One region of the Streptomyces sp. NEAU-W12 genome, then DNA from elsewhere that is predicted to be linked to it. Evidence: riboswitches for the same ligand, from Rfam matches in the RefSeq annotation. Region 1 holds a riboswitch; the other holds the start of a gene.
The links. Region 1 has a riboswitch for thiamine pyrophosphate ahead of thiC (phosphomethylpyrimidine synthase ThiC). Riboswitches for the same ligand answer to the same signal wherever they lie in the genome.
Positions count from the first base shown of each region.

Region 2: it holds a riboswitch for thiamine pyrophosphate, as region 1 does, so the genes downstream of both, ORI94_RS10005 (thiamine ABC transporter substrate-binding protein) here and thiC (phosphomethylpyrimidine synthase ThiC) in region 1, are expected to answer to the same signal.

Region 1 covers NZ_JAPJDM010000001.1:278,955-286,198, reverse strand. The annotation lists gene ORI94_RS01260 (metallophosphoesterase) at 1-258, shown strand, start outside; gene ORI94_RS01255 (hypothetical protein) at 442-1,311, shown strand; gene ORI94_RS01250 (VWA domain-containing protein) at 1,544-3,046, opposite strand; gene thiC (phosphomethylpyrimidine synthase ThiC) at 3,145-4,974, opposite strand; TPP riboswitch at 4,967-5,157, opposite strand; gene ORI94_RS01240 (YibE/F family protein) at 5,230-6,966, shown strand; gene ORI94_RS01235 (SsgA family sporulation/cell division regulator) at 7,103-7,244, opposite strand, start outside.
Region 2 covers NZ_JAPJDM010000006.1:219,039-226,282, forward strand. The annotation lists gene pyrH (UMP kinase) at 1-729, shown strand, start outside; gene frr (ribosome recycling factor) at 911-1,468, shown strand; gene ORI94_RS09995 (phosphatidate cytidylyltransferase) at 1,468-2,601, shown strand; gene rlmN (23S rRNA (adenine(2503)-C(2))-methyltransferase RlmN) at 2,759-3,865, shown strand; TPP riboswitch at 3,914-4,019, shown strand; gene ORI94_RS10005 (thiamine ABC transporter substrate-binding protein) at 4,101-5,204, shown strand; gene ORI94_RS10010 (ABC transporter permease) at 5,180-6,868, shown strand; gene ORI94_RS10015 (ABC transporter ATP-binding protein) at 6,869-7,244, shown strand, end outside.

The DNA of each region.
Region 1 (7,244 bases):
CGGTTCTCCTTCCGCGACGAGGGCGGTGCCGAAGCCGTGCGCTCCCTGTTGGATACGTACGGCGGCACCCGGGTCGTTCACGGCCACAGCCCCATTCCTTATCTGCTGGGCGAAGTAGGCTCCGAGGACGGTGAGGACGACAACGGTCCCGTCGTCGAGGGTCCGCACGTCTACGCCGAGGGCCTGGCCATCGCGATGGACGGTGGCGTGACGATGGCCGGAAAGCTGCTGGTCCAGCAACTGCCGCTCGCGAAGTGAACGGTCGCCGGGCCCGGTCTCCCCGGCCCGGCCCGGCATCGGACCGAGGCCAATTTCGGTAAACCCCCTGTCACGGCGCACCGTCGGCGCTCTACCATCGGCTTATCCGTAGCAGGCTCCCCTCCGTTTCTGCCCAACGGCTCGTCAGCATGCCGAGCCGCAAGCCCTACGGAGCATCGGGGGATGCACATGAACAGCGTTCCGCAGCATCTGTTGGCCGAGGACCGCCAGGATTACGTGCGGATTCTCGATGAGGCGCTGCGCTCCGCACCACAACGCCCGGAACTGAGCACTGTCGGACAGCGACTCACCTCCGAACAACTGCGCACGATGGCGCTCAACGCCACCGCGATCATCACGGCGGCCGCGGCGACCGAGTACCAGCACTACACCAAGGTCCGCGAGGAACTGCGCCGGCCACCGGCGTCGTCCACCCCGTCCACGCGCGCGTCCGGCTCGTCCGGGCCGGAGCCGGGCACGGCGGGGATCGCCACGACCGTGGGAGAGGTCGCCGAGACCGCCGGCGCGGGTGCCGTCGCCGTCGTCGCCGTTCTGGCACCTGTTCTGGCCGGAACCGCGACCGCGATATTCCTGCTGGTCGGTTACGTCCTGCGGATGCTCGACCCCGGCGCGGCCTTCGCCCAGACCATGATCACCACGGGCTGGACATTCGGCGCCGTGACCGCGGTCGCCATCCTGGTCGCCGCGGTGGGCCTGCTGCTCACCGCACTGCGCAACAAGCCCTCGGCCCGAAGCGGGCCGTACGGTGAAGCCGACAAGGAGATGACTCTGGCCAGGGAAGCCTGGCACGAGGCACTGCTGGAGCGGGGAATCGTCCCGTTCCTGCGGGACGCGCTCGCCGACCCGGGCACGGCGGCCGCACTGCACTGCGCGGCACCGGCCGAACCGGCCGGCCGTATCCCGCATCTCGGCTATGGCCGGCCAGGGTTCACCAGCCCCGGCGAGGGTACGAACCGCGGCCGACGGCCGAGCTACTCGAGTCCCGACTACACCAGCCCGGACTTCGGAGGGCCGGAGCACAAGCCGGAGTAGCCGGAACAACCGAATAAGCCGGGCCCACCGGAGCCGGCCGAACCGGATGAGCCGGACAGCCGGACAGCCGGACAGCCGGATGAGCCTGTCGAAGGGACCACGGCGTTCGGACGGCCCGGCCGTCGGCTTGCGCTCTCACCGGCGGAGCCCGTTCCCGAGGTTCCGCGCCGAAGGACGTGAGCCGGGTGCCCAGCGCACCGCCCTGCGCCCTTACCGGCCTGGGCCGTGGCTGTCAGGAACGGAGAATGCCCGCCCGGCCAGCTGCGGTGATCCACCGAGGGAACTCGGACAGCAGGCGGTCGTACAACTCCGGGTCCGGCACGGTGCCGATGTCGTCGACGGCAAAGAACCCGACGTTGTCGACAAGGCGTCCGGGCAGCGTGTCGAACCGCTCCAGCACGCCGTAGTTCGCCCGGCCGAGGCCCACGAACTGCCAGAAGATCGGTTCCTCCACCGCTTCGCGGAGTTCCCGCTCGATCTCCGCGTTCCGGTAGACACCGCCGTCGGAGAAGAACAGCACGAGCGTCGGGGCCGCCGCGGGGCTGTGCCTGACGAAGGAGCGGACCTCGGCGATGACCTTCTGCTCCTCGTTCTGGATGCCGACCTCTCGCATGTCGACCTGGCTCGGGTCCAGCCCTTTCTTCCGCCCGCGCCGGAAGAGACTCATCTCTCCCACCCGTACGTGCAGCCGGAGCCATTCGGGCAGCTCGCCCAGGAGCAGGTCCGGCAGCCGCGCCGGGTTCGATGCGAACGTCCAGGCCTGCATCTCACCGTCGTCGTCCAGTTGCGCGGCGACCGCGGCCATACGTTCGACGACGTCCGCCACCACTCCCTTGGAGTACAGGAAGGACATGGAACCGGAGGCGTCCAGTACGAGGACGACGCGCGCGGTGACTCCGGCGGCCCCGTGCTTACGCAGACTGACTGCCACCTGTTCCTTGCGCAGTGACAGCCGCTTGCGCATGTCCACCGGCAACCGCTCCTCACCCTTGGTGAGGAGCGGAGCGGCCGAAGGAACGGCCGACGGCACGGAGGGCGGGGCAGAGGGCCCCGGGGCGGAGGCGGTGGGCGCGACCGGGGGCCGGGGTGGGAGCGGGGTGGTGGGTGCCGCAGACGGCACCGCGGGCGCGGCAGAGGGTGTCGTAGCGCCGGGTACCGTGGTGGAGCCGTCAGCGGTCGTGGAGGCCGCTGACGCCGGGGAAGCGTCGTCCACGGTGATACCGAAGTCGGTGGCCAGCCCGGCGAGCCCCGAGGCGTACCCCTGCCCCACCGCGCGGAACTTCCACTTTCCCTGGCGCCGGTACAGCTCGCCCCCGATGAACGCGGTCTCCGTCGCGGCCGCCATGTCGAACCGGGCGATCTCGGCCCCCGCACCGGCGTCGAGCAGCCTGAGTACCAGTCCCGGCACCTGGCCGAACGTCCCGCCGTCGGACGACGCGCACAGCACGACCCGATCGACGGCCGGTTCCAGCAGGCTCAGGTCCACCTCGATCGTGTCGGTCGCGGCGCCGGCGGCATTCCGCTTCCCCAGGTGCGTCACGGCGTCGGAGGTGTGCTGCGGCTGGTTGTAGAAGACGAAGTCGCCGTCGTCCCGCACCCGCCCGGCCTCCGTGAGCAGCAGAGCCGACGCGTCGATGTCGGGCACACCGGCCCCGGCCGTCCAAGCGATCTCGACGTGCACCGCCCGGGCGTCGACGGAGAGGTTGGACCCTTTGCTCATTGATCTCGCTGTCATGGCATCCAGTCTGCCGACCCGTCCTTCCGGGAAGAGAGGGGCGGGCCCGAACGGCCCGCCCCCTCGTTCTTCCGGTCCGTTTGTCCGTTCAGTACGTCTCAGTCCGTCAACGGCAGATACACGCGGTTTCCTGCCTCTGCGAACTCCTTCGACTTCCGCAGCATCCCCTCGGCGATCTCCTCGGCCGACGCGCCCTCGGCCGACGCACCCTCCGCCGAGATCCCTCCGAACCGCTCCGTGATGCTCCGGCTGATCTTCATGGAGCAGAACTTCGGCCCGCACATCGAGCAGAAGTGCGCCGTCTTCGCGGGCTCCGCCGGAAGGGTCTCGTCGTGGAACTCGCGTGCCGTGTCCGGGTCGAGAGCCAGGTTGAACTGGTCCTCCCACCGGAACTCGAAGCGCGCGTCGGACAGGGCGTCGTCCCACTCCTGGGCCCCTGGATGCCCCTTGGCCAGGTCGGCGGCATGGGCGGCGATCTTGTAGGTGATGACACCCGTCTTGACGTCGTCGCGGTTGGGCAGGCCCAGGTGCTCCTTGGGCGTGACGTAGCAGAGCATCGCCGTACCCCACCATGCGATCATCGCCGCACCGATACCGGAGGTGATGTGGTCGTACGCGGGCGCGATGTCCGTGGTCAGCGGGCCGAGCGTATAGAACGGGGCTTCATCGCAGATCTCCTGCTGAAGTTCGATGTTCTCCTTGATCTTGTGCATCGGGACATGCCCCGGGCCCTCGATCATGGTCTGCACGTTCAAACGCCTGGCGACCCGGTTGAGTTCCCCGAGGGTGCGCAACTCCGCGAACTGGGCCTCGTCGTTGGCGTCGGCGATCGAGCCCGGCCGGAGACCGTCACCGAGCGAGTAGGTGACGTCGTACGCCGCGAGGATCTCGCAGAGTTCCTCGAAGTTCTCGTACAGGAAAGACTCCTTGTGGTGCGCCAGGCACCATGCCGCCATGATCGAGCCGCCGCGCGAGACGATGCCCGTCTTGCGGTGGGCGGTGAGCGGGACATACGCCAGCCGTACGCCCGCGTGGACCGTCATGTAGTCCACGCCCTGTTCAGCCTGTTCGACGACCGTGTCCTTGTAGATCTCCCAGGTCAGTTCCTCGGCCCTGCCGTCGACCTTCTCCAGCGCCTGGTAAAGCGGCACTGTGCCGATGGGGACGGGGGAGTTGCGCAGCACCCACTCCCGGGTGGTGTGGATGTTGCGGCCGGTGGACAGGTCCATGACCGTGTCGGCACCCCATCGGGTCGCCCAGGTCATCTTCTCCACCTCTTCCTCGATGGAGGAGGTCACCGCGGAGTTGCCGATGTTGGCGTTGACCTTCACCAGGAACCGCTTGCCGATGATCATCGGCTCGATCTCCGGGTGGTTGACATTGGCGGGCAGCACCGCACGGCCTGCCGCGATCTCCTCCCGCACGACCTCCGGCGACACGTTTTCCCGGATGGCCACGTACTCCATCTCGGGCGTGACCTCGCCGCGGCGTGCGTACGCCAACTGTGTGACCGGCCCGCCCGGCCGACCCCGGCGTGGCTGACGGGGCCGACCGGGGAACACCGCGTCGAGATTGCGCAGCCCACCGCGCGGCGAGGTGTGCTTGATCCCGTCGTCCTCGGGGCGGACCGGACGCCCCGCGTACTCCTCGGTGTCGCCACGCCCAATGATCCAGTTCTCCCGCAGCGGGGCCAGCCCTCTGCGCACATCGGTGTCGACCAGGGGGTCGGTGTACGGGCCCGATGTGTCGTACAGCGTGACCGACTGCCCGTTGGTGAGGTGCACCTGACGGACCGGCACCCGCAGATCGGGGCGTGTGCCCTCGATGTACGCCTTGTGCCAGCCGATGGACTTCCCTGCCTCCTCCTGAACCGACGCTTCCGTCGGGTCCTGGGCGGAGACAGGCGTGCGTGCGTCCTTGTTGGTCATGAGACCTACTCCCTACGCCGGCATTACCCGGTAACAGGTTCAGCGGTCGACGCAGCGGCTTCCGTCCGTCGGCGTTCCGTGTGAAACATCACTCGGACAACGGTGATGTTTCATGTGAAACGTCCCTGGAACGAAGGTCAGCGTCCTCTCAGCCCGGTGCTCCGAGCTCCCGCGCGTACAAAAGGTGGCTCCACGCTAGCGGGAATTCTGGCGCGGTGAACAGAGGGCCCTCGTTGTTCTTGCGATGATCGGGCGGTGACCTCGACGCAACCTCCCCCGTACCCGCCGCCCGAACCACCCCGCGGCTCCGGCGCCCGAATCGGCGGCGACCGCGGCAGAGAGCCCGCCTCCGACCACGGCCTGAACCATGGGGACGGTCAGAAAGACGGCCCCGGCTCCGGAGACTGGTTCGGGCATGGACACGGTTCCGGCGAGGCACCGGTGGCGCAGAACCGCCTGCCCGGCGAGGACCCGGGCCATGGGCCGGGGCAAGGGCAAGGAGGGCAAGGGCAGGGTCGTGCCCGTGGCCAGGATCACGGTCCTGGCCACGGGCACAGCCCGGACCCCGGTGGTGGGGGCCGCGGGCATGGCTCGAACTCCGGGGGCGGCCCCCGCCCGGGCGGCGGGTACAGCGGTCCACCTCCGGGCGACGGCGGACGCCAGCACAGTCCGGGCTCCGATGGCGGGCACGGCCATGGGCACAGTCACAGCCACGGACCGGCTGCCCCTGTTTCGAAGCACCTGCGCAAGGTCATCGCGGCAGTCCTCATCCCGTTCGGCGCTGCGGTGCTGATCGGTCTCGCGGTGCTGTGGCCGGGCGGCGCACCCGGCCACGAACGCACCGGCGTCGGCTTCGACCGGCAGACGCAGCAGGCCACGGTCACCGAGGTGGACGAGGTGAGCTGTTCGTCCGTCAACGCGTCCGGAGGCGTCCCGACCGGCGACACCTCGACGGCCGAGGGGTCCTCCGCACAGCAGCAGGCGGACGGCACGTGCAAGAAGGCGACGATCCGGGTCGACACCGGCGACGATGCAGGCCGCACCTTCACCGAGATCGTGCAGCCGGACCAGTCACGGCAGCTGAGCGAGGGGCAGGAGGTCGTGGTCGCCTACGAACCCTCCGCGCCCGAGGACCTCCAGTACTCGGTCGCCGACGTGAACCGGCGCGTGCCGCTGGCCCTGCTCGCCGGCATCTTCGCGGTCGCCGTAGTGGTCGTCGGACGGCTGCGCGGTGTGATGGCGCTGATCGCACTGGCGGTCAGCTTCCTGGTGCTGAACTTCTTCATCCTGCCCGCGATCCTGCAGGGATCGAACCCCCTGGTCGTGGCGGTGGTGGGGGCGAGCGCCATCATGCTGCAAGCCCTGTACCTCTGCCACGGACTGTCGGCACGCACCTCCGTGGCAGTGCTCGGAACGCTGATCTCGTTGCTGCTGATCGGCGTTCTGGGCTCGGTCTTCATCAGCTGGGCAGCGCTGACCGGCGACACCGACGACAACACCGGGCTGATCCACGGTCTCTACCCCGACATCGACATGAGCGGTCTACTGCTGGCCGGCGTCATCATCGGATCGCTCGGTGTGCTGGACGACGTGACGGTCACACAGACGTCGGCCGTCTGGGAACTGCACGAGGCCAACCCGTCGATGGGCCGGCGCGGGCTGTACCGCGCGGGCATCCGTATCGGCCGCGACCACATCGCGTCCGTCGTCAACACCCTGGTCCTCGCCTACGCGGGCGCCGCGCTGCCCTTGCTGCTGCTGTTCTCCATCGCACAGAGCAGTGTGGGGACCGTCGCCAACAGCGAGCTGGTGGCGGAGGAGATCGTGCGTACGCTGATCGGATCGATCGGTCTGGTCGCCTCGGTGCCGGTCACCACGGCGCTGGCCGCCCTGGTGGTCTCGGCCGATCGTCCGACGGCACAGGCGGCCGAAGAGGGCGTCCGGGCGGCTCCGGCACGCGGCGGGGGGCGGGGCAGGCGCCGCAAGCGCTGATCCGCTGCGCCGGATCACGCCGTCCGCTCGTGGCCGCCCCCGGTCCTTCCCTCGGCGACCCGCCTTCCGACAGTCGGCCACCGGTCACCCGCTACGGGCCGGCCAGTCCGCAGCGGGTGACCGGTGGCAGAACGCTTCACCCGGCGCTCTGCTCCGCCAGAATGCGGTCCAGCGCGTCGTCGAGATGGGCGTCGAAGTCGGCGAGCGCCCCCTCCTGGCCCAGCGGCACCAACTTGTCGGTGCGGTCGAGGAAGGCCACGAGCGGCGCCGTCGACGAG
Region 2 (7,244 bases), on a different contig from region 1:
GGCACCGTGCACGGACGGTTTCTGCTGAAGCTGTCCGGAGAGGCCTTCTCCGGTGGCGGAGGCCTGGGCGTCGATCCCGACGTGGTGCACGCCATCGCACGCGAGATCGCAGCGGTCGTCCGTGACGGCGCACAGATCGCCATCGTCATCGGCGGCGGCAACTTCTTCCGTGGCGCGGAACTCCAGCAGCGCGGCATGGACCGGGCCCGCTCGGACTACATGGGCATGCTCGGCACCGTGATGAACTGCCTCGCGCTCCAGGACTTCCTGGAGAAGGTGGGCGTGGACTGCAGGGTCCAGACCGCCATCACCATGGGCCAGGTCGCCGAGCCCTACATCCCGCTGCGGGCCGTACGGCACCTGGAGAAGGGCCGCGTGGTCATCTTCGGCGCCGGCATGGGCATGCCGTACTTCTCCACCGACACCACCGCCGCCCAGCGCGCCCTCGAGATCGACGCCGAGGCACTGCTGATGGGCAAGAACGGTGTGGACGGGGTCTACGACTCCGACCCGAAGACCAACCCCGACGCGGTGAAGTTCGACCACCTCGGGTACGGCGAGGTCATCACGCGTGATCTGAAGGTCGCCGACGCCACGGCCGTCACCCTGTGCCGCGACAACAAGCTCCCCATCGTCGTCTTCGAACTGCTGGCGGAGGGCAATATCGCGCGCGCCGTCAAGGGTGAGAAGATCGGCACGTTGGTGGGTGACCCGATGGACCGGAAGTGACCGGACCACAAGCACCCGTCCGAGGGGCGACACCCCCGGGGGACGGACGGGGCGGACCGGCCCGGGGGATGGACAATGTCCCACCGGTCGGGAACCGTGCAGGAACAAGACGCGACGCAGCCGGTCGTTGCCCCGACAGGGAACCGCGGCCGGGCCTACTCAAGACACGCAGGAGCAAGTGGTGATCGAAGAGACCCTCCTCGAGGCCGAGGAGAAGATGGAGAAGGCCGTCGTGGTCGCCAAGGAGGACTTCGCCGCGATCCGCACCGGCCGTGCGCACCCGGCGATGTTCAACAAGATCGTGGCCGACTACTACGGTGCGCCGACGCCGATCAACCAGCTGGCCTCGTTCTCCGTGCCCGAGCCGCGCATGGCCGTGGTGACGCCGTTCGACAAGAGCGCGCTGCGCAACATCGAGCAGGCCATCCGCGACTCCGACCTGGGAGTCAACCCGAGCAACGACGGCAACATCATCCGCGTGGTGTTCCCCGAGCTGACCGAGGAGCGCCGCCGCGACTACATCAAGGTGGCCAAGGCCAAGGCCGAGGACGCCAAGGTCTCCATCCGTTCCGTGCGCCGCAAGGCCAAGGACGCCATCGACAAGATGGTCAAGGACGGCGAGGTCGGCGAGGACGAGGGACGCCGTGCGGAGAAGGAGCTCGACGACACCACCGCGAAGTATGTCGCCCAGGTGGACGAGCTCCTGAAGCACAAGGAAGCGGAACTGCTCGAGGTCTGATGAACGACTCTTCCTGGGAGGCGCCGCCGCAGGCCGGGTACTGGGGGTCGCCCGACCGGGGGCCCGCCCAGGGAGCCGGCCCGGTGGGTCCCCCGTACGATGCGCACTACGCGCAGCAGACTCGCCCCATGCCCCTCGTGCCCGCCGCACCCGAACACGGCGGTGGCCAGGACGTGGACCAGGGGATCGCTCGGCTGAGCGGCCCCCTGGTCCGAGACGAGACGACGCGGGCGCGCCCCCACCCCGGGGAGATGCCGCACCATCCGCAGAATCCGGAGTCCATGTCCGACGCCCCGCAGCCGGTGCCCCCACCGCAGAAGAAGACCGCGGGGCGTGATCTGGGTGCCGCGATAGGCGTCGGCGTCGGCCTCTGTGCGCTGGTCGTGGTCTCGCTGTTCATCGTGAAGGCCGTCTTCGTCGGCGTTGTCGCCGTCGCCATAGTGGTGGGCCTGCGGGAGCTGACGAAGCGGCTCGAGGAGCGCAAGGGCATCAGGGCACCGTTCGTGCCGCTCGCGGTCGGCGGGGCGGCCATGATCGTCTCCGGGTACGTCTGGGGCAGCGACGGCGCCTGGATCGCCGTGGCGCTCACCGCGCTGGCGGTGCTGGTCGGGCGGATGGCCCAGCCGCCCGAGAACTACCTCAGGGATGTCACGGCGGGGGTCTTCGCCGCGTTCTACGTGCCGTTCCTGGCGACCTTCGTGTCGATGATGCTGGCTGCGGACGACGGGCCCTGGCGGGTGCTGACGTTCATAGTGATCACGGTCGTCGCCGACACCGGTGCGTACGCCGTCGGCTGGCGTTTCGGCACGCACAAGCTCGCCCCGCGCATCAGCCCCGGAAAGACCCGCGAGGGCCTGCTGGGCGCGGTCGGGTTCGCCATGGCGGCGGGCGCGCTGTGCATGCAGTTCCTGATCGACGAGGGCACCTGGTGGCAGGGGCTGCTGCTCGGCCTCGCGGTCTCGGTCAGCGCCACCCTCGGCGACCTGGGCGAGTCCATGATCAAGCGGGACCTCGGCATCAAGGACATGGGCACACTGCTCCCGGGGCACGGCGGCATCATGGACCGGCTGGACTCGCTGCTGCCGACGGCGCCGGTGGTGTGGTTGCTGCTGGTGGTGTTCGTCGGGAGCTGACCCGACCGGCCCGGCACCTCTTCGAGCCCCCGCGTCCCGCCGGACGCGGGGGCTCGCGCCGTCCCGGAGAGGTCTCCGGGGGCCGTTCCGGGCGGCCCCGGAGGCCTGCGGCCGGTCCGCGCGGTCACCCCGATGGATCTGCGACACTGGTACAGCCATGCCTAAGCCCGGAGAACTGACCTTTGTCGCGCCGCGCGGATCCAAGAAGCCGCCGCGGCACCTTGCCGACCTCACGCCCGCCGAGCGCAAGGAGGCGGTCGCAGCGGCCGGTGAGAAGCCGTTCCGGGCGAAGCAGCTCTCGCAGCACTACTTCGCGCGGTACGCGCACGATCCGGAGCAGTGGACCGACATTCCCGCCGGAGCCCGGGCCAAGCTGCAGGAGGCGCTGCTTCCGGAGCTGATGTCGGTGGTCCGGCATCTGTCCACCGACCAGGGCACCACCCGCAAGACGCTGTGGAAGCTCTTCGACGGGACCCTGGTCGAGTCGGTGCTCATGCGCTACCCGGACAGGGTGACGATGTGCATCAGCTCGCAGGCGGGCTGCGGCATGAACTGCCCGTTCTGCGCGACCGGGCAGGCCGGTCTCGACCGGAACCTGTCCACCGCGGAGATCGTGCACCAGATCGTGGACGGGATGCGGTCGCTGCGGGACGGGGAGGTCCCCGGTGGGCCGGCGCGGCTGAGCAACATCGTCTTCATGGGGATGGGCGAGCCGCTCGCCAACTACAACCGGGTCGTCGGAGCCATCCGCCGTCTGACCGACCCCGAGCCGGACGGTCTCGGCCTGTCCCAGCGCGGGATCACCGTGTCGACGGTCGGACTCGTGCCGGCGATCAACCGGTTCTCCGACGAGGGCTTCAAGTGCCGCCTCGCCATCTCCCTGCACGCCCCCGACGACGAACTGCGCGACACCCTCGTCCCCGTGAACACGCGGTGGAACGTGCGTGAGGTGCTCGACTCCGGGTTCGAGTACGCGGCCAGGTCCGGGCGGCGGCTGTCCATCGAGTACGCGCTGATCCGGGACATCAACGACCAGGCGTGGCGCGGTGACCGGCTCGGGCGGCTGCTGAAGGGCAGGCCCGTGCACGTCAACCTCATCCCGCTCAACCCGACGCCCGGCTCCAAGTGGACCGCCTCGCGGCCCGAGGACGAGAAGGCGTTCGTGGACGCGATCGCCTCGCACGGTGTGCCGGTGACGATCCGGGACACCCGTGGACAGGAGATCGACGGGGCCTGCGGTCAGCTCGCCGCGAGCGAGCGGTAACCTGACCGGCGCAGGAACAACAACTTCATACCGGGCCATCACACGTTCATATTCCGACAGGGGAGCGCCACAGCGCTGAGAGTGCGGCACCGGCCGCAGACCCTCCGAACCTCGCCCAGGTCATTCTGGGTAGGGAGATCGGTCATCACTCGAGCTGTTGCGCCCTGCCCGGGGCACCTGCGGGGGCCCCGGGCAGGGCCGCGTCTCTTCCTGGTCACCCCAGGAGGAAATACCGGTGAACATCACCAAGAAGGTCACGAGCCTGGCCGTCGGGCTCGGTCTGGTCACGCTGTCCGCCTGCGCTTCTTCGTCCGACGGGTCGGACGGATCCGGCGGCGACGGCCGGAGCGGCGGCGGTTCGAAGACCGTCACGCTCGTCAGCCACGACTCGTGGGCCGCGTCCAAGGACGTCGTCGCCGCCTTCGAGAAGGAGACCGGCTACCGGCTGAGGGTCCTGGAGGACGGCGACGCCGGACAGGCCGTCAACAAGGCGATCCTGACCAAGGACAACCCCCAGGGAGACGTCTTCTTCGGCGTCGACAACACCCTGCTGTCCCGCGCCCTCGACAACGGGCTGTTCCAGCCGTACGAGGCGAGGGAATCCGACGCCGTCCTTCCCGAGTACCGGGTCGACGAGGACAAGCACCGGGTCACGCCCGTCGACACCGGTGACGTCTGCGTCAACTACGACAAGGCGTGGTTCGAGGAGCGCGACCTGGCCCCGCCGCGGACCTTCGACGACCTGGCCGAGCCCGAGTACAAGGACCTGCTCGTCACGTCGAACGCCTCCACCTCCTCGCCCGGACTCGGCTTCGTCCTCGGCACCGTCGCCGAGTACGGCGACGAGAACTGGCAGGGCTACTGGAAGAAGCTCAAGGCCAACGGCGTCAAGGTGGTCGACGGCTGGGAGCAGGCCTACAACGAGGAGTTCTCCGGCTCGGCCGGCGGCAAGCAGGCCGGGGGCGACCGGCCGCTGGTGGTGTCCTACGCCTCCTCGCCCCCCGCCGAGGTGATCTACGCCGACCCGAAGCCGAAGAACGCGCCGACCGGTGTCGCCGACGGCACCTGCTTCCGCCAGGTCGAGTACGCGGGGCTGCTGAGCAACGCGCGCAACCCCGAGGGCGGCAAGGCGCTGCTCGACTTCCTGGTCGGCAAGAGGTTCCAGGAGGACATGCCGCTCAACATGTTCGTCTACCCGGTGCGGGAAACCGCCCAGGTGCCCGAGGAGTTCGCGGAGTTCGGACCGCAGGCCGAGAACCCCGAGACCATGGACCCGGCGAGGATCGCCGACCACCGCGACCAGTGGATCAAGTCGTGGACCTCGCTCGTACTGAAGTGAGACGGGCCGAGGCGGGCCGGGCCGCGGCGAGGTGGCGCGGGGCCGCGGCGCGGCTCGGCCTGATGGCCGTGCCCGTCGCGTTCTTCGCCGTCTTCTTCGCCCATCCCGTCGCCGCGATCGTCGCGCGCGGGCTGAAGGCCGACGGGGTCTGGCAGCCCGGGCGGATCGGGGAGGTGCTGGCGCAGTCCGACGTCCGGCAGGTGCTGTGGTTCACCACCTGGCAGGCACTGGTCTCCACCGCCCTCACCCTCCTGGTCGCCCTGCCCGGCGCGTACGTCTTCGCCCGCTTCGACTTCCCCGGCAAGCAGCTCCTGCGGGCCGTGGTCACCGTCCCGTTCGTGCTGCCGACGGTCGTCGTCGGTACGGCGTTCATGGCGCTCGTGGGGCGCGGCGGGCTTCTCGACGAACTGTGGGGTCTGCGGCTGGACACCACCGTGTGGGCGATCCTGCTCGCGCACGTCTTCTTCAACTACGCCGTCGTCGTACGGACCGTCGGCGGACTGTGGGGCCAGCTCGACCCGCGGCAGGAGGAGGCCGCGCGGATGCTCGGCGCCTCCCGGCTCACGGCCTGGCGGACCGTCACGCTGCCCGCGCTGGCCCCCGCCGTGGCCGCCGCCGCGCTGATGGTCTTCCTGTTCACCTTCACCTCCTTCGGCGTGGTGCAGATCCTCGGCGGACCCACCTTCGCCACCCTCGAAGTGGAGATCTACCGGCAGACGTCGGAGATCTTCGACCTGTCCACCGCCGCCGTCCTGACGATGATCCAGTTCGTCGCGGTGGGCGCGGTCCTCGCCCTGCACGCCTGGACCGTACGACGGCGGGAGACCGCGCTGCGACTGGTGGACGCCTCCCACACCGCGCGCCGGCCGCGCGGCGCAGGGCAGTGGGCGCTGCTCGCCGGGGTCGTCGCGACCGCCGCCGTGCTGCTGCTCCTGCCGCTCGCGGTGCTGGTGGAACGGTCCTTCGGTGACGCCGGCCTCGGCCACTACCGGGCACTGACCCACGACGACGGGGGCGTGTTCCTGGTCGCGCCGATCGAGGCGGTCGGCAACTCCCTGCGCTACGCGGTCGTGGCCACCGCCATCGCCGTGGCGATCGGAACCCTGGCGTCCGTCGCGCTCACCAGGCGGGACGCGGGACGGCTGGTGCGGGGCTTCGACGCCCTGCTGATGCTGCCGCTGGGGGTGTCCGCGGTGACCGTCGGCTTCGGGTTCCTGATCGCCCTCGACGAGCCGCCGCTGGACCTGCGCTCCTCCTGGATCCTGGTGCCGCTCGCGCAGGCGCTGGTCGGCGTCCCCTTCGTCGTACGGACCATGCTGCCCGTGCTGCGGGCCGTGGACGTGCGGCTGCGGGAGGCGGCGGCGGTGCTCGGGGCGACGCCGTGGCGGGTGTGGCGGGAGGTGGACCTGCCGATGGTACGGCGGGCCGTGCTCGTCGCGGCCGGGTTCGCCTTCGCGGTGTCGCTGGGGGAGTTCGGGGCGACGGTGTTCATCGCGCGGCCGGACAGTCCGACGCTGCCGGTGGCCGTGGCACGGCTGCTGGGGAGGCCGGGGGAGCTCAACTACGGGCAGGCGATGGCCCTGTCGACGATTCTGATGATCGTGTGCGCGGTGGCGCTGCTGCTCCTCGAGCGGCTGCGGACCGACCGGTCCGGGGAGTTCTAGATGCTGTTGGGTCTCGAGGGTGCCACCGTCCGCTTCGCCGGGCGGGCGGTGCTGGACGGCGTGGATCTCCAGGTCGCCGAGCACGAGATCGTCTGCGTGCTCGGGCCGAGCGGCAGCGGCAAGTCCACGCTGCTGCGGGCGGTGGCCGGGCTGCAGCCCCTCGACACGGGGCGGATCTCGCTCGCCGGGAGCGACCAGACCGGTGTGCCCGCACACCGGCGCGGGGTCGGACTGATGTTCCAGGACCACCAGCTGTTCCCGCAGCGGGACGTGGGCGGCAACGTGGCCTTCGGGCTGCGGATGCACGGTGCGTCCCGCAGCGAACAGGCAGATCGTGTGAAGGAGTTGCTGGAACTTGTCGGGCTGCCCGGGGCGG